Regions from separate parts of the Streptomyces sp. NPDC026092 genome, predicted to be linked through region 1. Evidence: riboswitches for the same ligand, from Rfam matches in the RefSeq annotation. Region 1 holds a riboswitch; each other region holds the start of a gene.

Region 1 (2,255 bases):
GCCCGCCGCCGAGGCGCTCGGCACCTCCTTCGCCGCCGCCCGGGACGCGGCCGAGGCCGGCGCCCTCGCGACCGTACCCCTGCGGGCGCGCAAGGGCCGGGCGAGCTATCTGGGTGAGCGGTCGGTCGGGCATCAGGACCCCGGGGCAACGTCGTCGGCGCTGCTGATCGCCGCGCTCGCGGAGGTGGCCGCCGCATGACCGGTCAGGTGGGCATCGTGCTGGTCTCGCACAGCGCGGCCGTGGCCGACTCCGTCGCCGCCCTGGCCCGGGGGCTCGCGGGCGGCGCGGCGACCGCGCCGGTCGCCGCCGCCGGAGGCACCCCCGACGGCGGGCTCGGCACCAGCTCCGAGCGGATCGTCGAGGCGGCGCGGGCGGTCGACGAGGGTGCCGGCGTGGCCCTCCTCGTCGACCTCGGCAGCGCCGTCCTGACCGTCAAGGCGCTCCTCGCCGAAGGGGACGAGCTGCCTGAGGGGGCACGTCTCGTGGACGCGCCCTTCGTCGAAGGTGCCGTCGCCGCGCTCGTCACCGCGAGCGCGGGCGGAGACCTGGACGCGGTGACGGCCGCGGCGGCTGAGGCGTACACCTACCGGAAGGAGTGAGCGAGGGGCACGAGGGGGTGAGGGGGCGCGCGCGAGATCCGTCGCACACCGTCCGGGGGCGTACCCGTGTTGTGATGTACCTGGTCAACCCACTAATGTCACAGCGCCTTGGTGTACGGGAAACCGGTGCGGTACCGGTGCGGCCCTCGCCACTGTGATCGGGAAGTCCGGCTCCATCCCTCCGGGGAAGCCACTGGACCACTGCGGGAGACCGCGGCGGTGTGGGAAGGCGGAGCCGCGGCGGCATGACCCGTCAGCCAGGAGACCGGCCAAGGTGCGTTGTCCATCCACGAGGTGCTGGAGAGGGTCTCCCAACCATGCATATAGCCGAGGGGTATCTACCCCCGTTGCACGCGGCCGCCTGGGGCGTCGCGTCCGCTCCCTTCGTCGTCCACGGCGTCCGCGCGCTGACCCGTGAGGTCAAGGCCAACCCCGAGTCCACTCTGCTGCTCGGCGCGTCCGGCGCGTTCACGTTCGTCCTGTCCGCGCTCAAGATCCCGTCGGTCACGGGCAGTTGCTCGCACCCGACCGGCACGGGCCTGGGCGCCATCCTGTTCCGTCCGCCGGTGATGGCGGTCCTGGGCACGATCACCCTGTTGTTCCAGGCGCTGCTGCTCGCGCACGGCGGGCTCACCACGCTCGGCGCCAACGTGTTCTCGATGGCGATCGTCGGGCCATGGGCCGGATTCGGTACGTACTGGCTGCTGCGCCGGTTCGACGTCCCGCTCATGGTGAGCGTGTTCTTCGGCGCGTTCGTCGCGGACCTGTCGACGTACTGCGTGACCAGCGTCCAGCTCGCGCTGGCCTTCCCCGACCCGGGCAGCGGTGTGGTCGGGGCGCTCGCCAAGTTCGGTTCCATCTTCGCGGTCACGCAGCTGCCGCTCGCCGTCAGCGAGGGTCTGCTCACGGTCCTCGTGATGCGGCTGCTCACGCAGTCCAGCAAGGCGGACCTGACCCGGCTCGGGGTCCTGCTCCCGTCCCGGAAGAAGAACGAGAACGCGGAGGCGAGCGCCTGATGAGCCGGAACGCGAAGATCAACTCCCTGCTCCTGCTCGTCGTCGCGGCCCTTGCGGTGCTCCCGCTGGTCCTGGGCCTCGGCGACCACAAGGAGGAGCCGTTCGCGGGCGCGGACGGCGAGGCGGAGGCGGCGATCACGGAGATCGCTCCCGACTACGAGCCGTGGTTCAGCCCGCTCTACGAGCCCCCCTCCGGCGAGATCGAGTCGGCGCTGTTCTCCCTTCAGGCCGCGCTCGGCGCCGGTGTGCTGGCGTACTACTTCGGCGTGCACCGGGGCCGTAAGCAGGGCGAGGCCCGCGCCGAGGCGAAGGCGCTGCGGTCGGGGGCGGCGTCCGGCTCGGCAGCGTCCGGCGACGCGTAACCGCCGCCGGTGCTGCCGATCGACGCGGCGGCGCACAGCAGTCGCTGGCGCCGCCGTCACCCGTGCGAGAAAGCCGTCCTCGGCTTCGGCCTGACACTGTGCGCGGTCTGTCTGCCGCCGTGGCCGGGTGCCGTCCTGGTCGCGGCGGCCACCCTCGCCGTCCTCCTCGGCCCCGCGGGGGTGCCGGGGCGTCAGCTGTGGCGCGCGTTCCGCATCCCGTTGGGCTTCTGCGTGACGGGGGCGATCCCGCTCCTGTTCGAGGTGGGCGGGGCGCGGG
Region 2 (2,255 bases), on a different contig from region 1:
GCGGAGCCCGGCGGGCCAGCGCGAGGTCACGGTCTTGGTGCGGGTGTAGAAGCGGATGGCGTCCGGTCCGTGCTGGTTCAGGTCGCCGAAGCCGGACCGCTTCCAGCCGCCGAAGGTGTGGTACGCCACCGGCACCGGGATGGGCACGTTGACGCCGACCATGCCGGTGTCGACGCGCCGGGTGAAGTCGCGGGCGGTGTCGCCGTCCCGCGTGAAGATCGCCACGCCGTTGCCGTAGAGGTGCTCGCTGGGCAGCCGCAGGGCCTCCTCGTAGTCGGCGGCGCGGACCACGCAGAGCACGGGGCCGAAGATCTCCTCCTGGTACACGCGCATGTCCGGGGTGACCCGGTCGAACAGGGACGCCCCGGCGAAGAAGCCGCCCTCGTGCCCGGGGAGGGCGAAGTCGCGCCCGTCGACCACGAGTTCGGCGCCTTCCTCGACGCCGATGCCGATGTACTTGCGGACCCGGTCGACGGCGTCGGGGCCGACGAGCGGCCCGAAGTCGGCGTCCGGGTCGTCGCTCCGGCCGATCCTCAGCGTGCCGATGCGCTCCTTCAGCCGGGCGACGAGGGCGTCGGCGGTGTCCTCGCCGACGGGGACGGCGACCGAGACGGCCATGCACCGCTCGCCGGCCGAGCCGTAGCCTGCGCCGATGAGGGCGTCGACGGCCTGGTCGAGGTCGGCGTCCGGCATCACGATCATGTGGTTCTTGGCACCGCCGAAGCACTGGGCGCGCTTGCCGTGGGCGGCGGCGGTGGCGTAGAGGTGCGCGGCGACGGGGGTGGAGCCGACGAAGCCGAGGGCGGCGACGCGGGGATCGTCGAGGAGGGTGTCGACGGCTTCCCTGCCGCCGTTGACGACGTTGAGGACGCCCGCCGGAAGACCCGCCTCAAGGAAGAGCTCCGCGAGCCGCAGCGGTACGGAGGGGTCGCGCTCCGAGGGCTTGAGGATGAAGGCGTTTCCGCAGGCCAGGGCGGGGGCGGCCTTCCAGAGCGGGATCATCGCGGGGAAGTTGAACGGGGTGATGCCGGCGACGACGCCGAGCGGGGAGCGCAGCGAGTGGACGTCGATGCCGGTCCCCGCGTTGTCGGTGAACTCGCCCTTGAGGAGGTGCGGGATGCCGGCGGCGAACTCCACGACCTCCAGGCCGCGTTGGAGGTCTCCGTGGGCGTCGGCGACGGTTTTGCCGTGCTCGGAGGAGAGCAGCCGGGCGAGGCCGTCCTTCTCCTGCTCGACCAGCTGGAGGAAGCGCAGGAGGACGCGGGCGCGGCGCTGCGGGTTCCAGGCGGCCCAGTCGCGCTGCGCCCGGGCGGCGTCGGCGACGGCGGCCTCGGTCTCGGCCCGGTTCGCGAGGGGGACGCGGGCCTGGACCTGGCCGGTGTTGGGGTCGTACACGTCGCCGTAGGCGCCCGAGGTTCCCGGGGTGTGCCTGCCGCCGATGAAGTGGGTCAACTCGCGGACGGTGGTGGCGTCTTGTGCGCGGACCATGAGTGCCTGCTCTCGTCAGGTGATCCGGATGGCGCGCCGGGGGCCGCCACGTCCGCGCACGCCGGTGGGCGTGATGATGCGGCGGCGTGGTGGCGGTGCACGGCGCGAGAGCGCGAATGGCGAGGCGCCGTCAGGTCCTGACGGTCGTGGGGTGGTGGGATCCCACTCGACGGGGTCCTGGACGGGCGGGTGCCCGTCGGCCGGATCCGCGGGGAGTGTGCGGGCGCACCGGTGCCATGCGTGTCAGCTCCATCCTCGTGGACAACACGGAACATCCCGCGGCCGGTATCCTGACTCCCGGATCAGCGCGCGCCGTCCGCCTTCCCGACATCGCTCGTCAGTGGCGTGCTGCTCGACGGCGTACTCCCCGGTCACAGTGGCGGGACCGCGCCGGAATCACACCGGCTTCCCTGCACCGCGGGCCTTCGCCGCGACTATATAGTTGGACGTCCTAGTAAATCCACCCCCGGCCGGGTGAACCTGCGACACCCCTTAGTAGAGCGGAGTCGCCCGCGGCTTCAAGACCTGCTTGGAGAGGGCAAGGTCACAGCGGTGTGCACTGCTGTCATCTGAGCGAGCTGTCCTAACATCCGAGCATGACAGTCCTTCCCGACGACGGGCTCGCCCTCGCCGCCGAATTCCCCGACGCGTCCCGTGAACAGTGGCAGCACCTGGTAGCCGGGGTACTGCGCAAGTCGGGCAAGGACGTGGAGGGCCCGGCGGCCGAGGACGCCCTGTCCACCGCCCTGGAGGACGCGCTCCGCGTC
Region 3 (2,255 bases), on a different contig from region 1:
GGCGCAGCCGGGAAGCCCGGTGCAGGCGCCGACGCCGGCCCAGGGGGAGCGGGGGTCGGTGATGAGCCCGTACGCGTCGAGCTCGCCCAGCCGGCGCGCGACGGCGCCTTGGTCGGCGAGGCCGGTGACGACGGCCCCGCGCCAGGGGGTGAGCCGCACCTCGCCCCCGCTCGCGGCGAGCGCCCGCAGCTGGGCGGCGGTCAGCCGGCCGAGGGGCGCGAGGACGTGCAGGGCGTGCGGGCCGAGGGGGCCGGGGGTGACGGGTTCGCACTGTGGAAGCTCGACCGAGGACGCTTGGACCTCGATCCCGGCCCCCGCGAGGGCGGCCGCCGGCTCCGGCTCGTGCCCCTCCGGCAGCTCCCGCACCCGCCAGGCCCCGTTCCCGGCGGTCCGGGCGGCGTCCAGGAAGGCGCCGGCTGCGGCGAGCGCGGCCCGGGGCGCGTCGGCGGCGGGGACGCGGACGACCTGGTCGCCGACCCGCACCCGTACCGAACCCTCTCCTGCGATCAACGTCACATCTCCGCCGAGCCCGGCCACATCGCCGCGCCCGTCGTCCAGGACGAAGAGGAACCGGCCGGACAGGGCCGCCGTCCAGGGCCGTGCGCACAGCAGCGCGTCCAGCTCGCGGGCCCACAACTGCACGTCACCGTGGCCGAGTCCGTCGAGCCCGGCCGCCGGCGAGGCCACGATGTTCCGGACCCGCTCATGGGTCGGGGAGGGCAGCAGCCCGGCCTCCGAGAGCCGCTCGGCCAGCTCGCCCCCGCACCCTTCACCGAGCCCGCGCAGCTCCACGTTCCCTCGGGAGGTGACACTGACCCGTCCGTCGCCGAGATCTTCCGTGACCGACGCGAGCACGCCGACCTGACGTACCGTCAAAACCCCTGCGGGCAGCCGGAGTCGAGCGAGTCGCCCGTCGTCGGCGGCGTGCAGCCGAAGCGCCCCGGGGCAGGCGTCACCACGGTCCCGTACGGGCGGTTCGCCCGGGTTGGGTGTTGTGGGTGGGGTGGGCGGCATGGCGGCGAGCATACCCACGTCGTCAGCGGCCCAGACCCGGCCCCGAAGAGGCACGATCTACTATGCAGATCGGCATGGGGTCCCAGGACCCCGGGGAGGAAGCCCGGTGAGAATCCGGCGCGGTCCCGCCACTGTGAGCCAGGTTCCGGAAGGAGCCGGGTGAGTCAGGAACTCCTGCCGTCCACACGACCACCCGGGGCGCGGACAACCCCGAGGAAGGCCTGCGCACGCATGCGAATTCTGTTGCTGTCGCACTCCGACACCGACCTGCTCAGCGCCCGCGCGGCCGGCGGTCCGGTCGCGTACCGGTTCGCCAACCCCTCCCGGCTCTCCCTGGACGACCTGCCCGGTCTCCTCGAAGGCGCCGACCTCGTGCTCGTCCGGCTCCTCGGCGGGCTGCGGGCCTGGGAGGACGGCCTCGACGCGCTGCGCGCCGCCGGGAAGCCGCTGGTCGTGCTCTCCGGCGAACAGGCCCCGGACGCCCAGCTCATGGAGGCCTCCACCGTTCCCGTCGGCGTCGCCACCGAGGCCCACGCCTACCTGGCGCACGGCGGACCGGCCAACCTGGAGCAGCTCGCCCGGTTCCTCTCCGACACCGTGCTGCTGACCGGCCACGGCTTCGAGGCCCCGGCCGCCGCGCCGACCTGGGGGCCGCTGGAGCGCACGGCCCGGACGACCGACGGCCCGACCGTCGCCGTGCTGTACTACCGCGCCCACCACATGAGCGGGAACACCGCCTTCGTCGACTCCCTCTGCGAGGCGATCGAGGACGCCGGCGCCCGCGCCCTGCCGCTGTACGTCGCCTCCCTGCGCGCGCCCGAGCCCGAGCTGATCGAGACGCTCAAGCGCGCGGACGCGATCGTCACCACGGTGCTCGCCGCCGGTGGCACCAAGCCCGCCGAGGCGCAGGCCGGCGGCGACGAGGACGCCTGGGACGCGGGCGCGCTCGCCGCCCTCGACGTACCGATCCTGCAGGCGCTCTGCCTGACCGGTTCGCGCGCGGCCTGGGAGGAGAACGACGAGGGCCTGTCGCCGCTGGACGCGGCCAGTCAGGTCGCCGTGCCCGAGTTCGACGGCCGCCTGATCACCGTCCCGTTCTCCTTCAAGGAGATCGACGAGGACGGGCTCCCGGCGTACGTCGCCGACACCGAGCGCGCCGCCCGCGTCGCCGGGATCGCCGTGCGCCATGCCCGGCTGCGGCACATCCCGAACGCCGAGAAGAAGCTCGCGCTCGTCCTCTC

Evidence for each region. A riboswitch is a leader RNA that binds a small molecule or an ion and turns the genes downstream of it on or off. The one in region 1 is predicted to bind cobalamin.
Region 2: linked by a shared signal. The riboswitch ahead of AB0F56_RS01410 (CoA-acylating methylmalonate-semialdehyde dehydrogenase) and the one ahead of AB0F56_RS13840 (energy-coupling factor ABC transporter permease) in region 1 are both predicted to bind cobalamin.
Region 3: linked by a shared signal. The riboswitch ahead of cobN (cobaltochelatase subunit CobN) and the one ahead of AB0F56_RS13840 (energy-coupling factor ABC transporter permease) in region 1 are both predicted to bind cobalamin.

What each region holds. Positions count from the first base shown of each region.
Region 1 covers NZ_JBEZYN010000007.1:118,587-120,841, forward strand. Annotated here, with positions in the region: gene dhaL (dihydroxyacetone kinase subunit DhaL) at 1-199, shown strand, start outside; gene AB0F56_RS13835 (PTS fructose transporter subunit IIA) at 196-600, shown strand; cobalamin riboswitch at 665-889, shown strand; gene AB0F56_RS13840 (energy-coupling factor ABC transporter permease) at 918-1,616, shown strand; gene AB0F56_RS13845 (energy-coupling factor ABC transporter substrate-binding protein) at 1,616-1,978, shown strand; gene cbiQ (cobalt ECF transporter T component CbiQ) at 1,988-2,255, shown strand, end outside.
Region 2 covers NZ_JBEZYN010000001.1:306,332-308,586, reverse strand. Annotated here, with positions in the region: gene AB0F56_RS01410 (CoA-acylating methylmalonate-semialdehyde dehydrogenase) at 1-1,488, opposite strand, end outside; cobalamin riboswitch at 1,751-1,936, opposite strand; gene AB0F56_RS01405 (methylmalonyl-CoA mutase family protein) at 2,085-2,255, shown strand, end outside.
Region 3 covers NZ_JBEZYN010000004.1:277,895-280,149, forward strand. Annotated here, with positions in the region: gene AB0F56_RS08565 (cobalamin biosynthesis protein CobG) at 1-1,014, opposite strand, end outside; cobalamin riboswitch at 1,070-1,209, shown strand; gene cobN (cobaltochelatase subunit CobN) at 1,246-2,255, shown strand, end outside.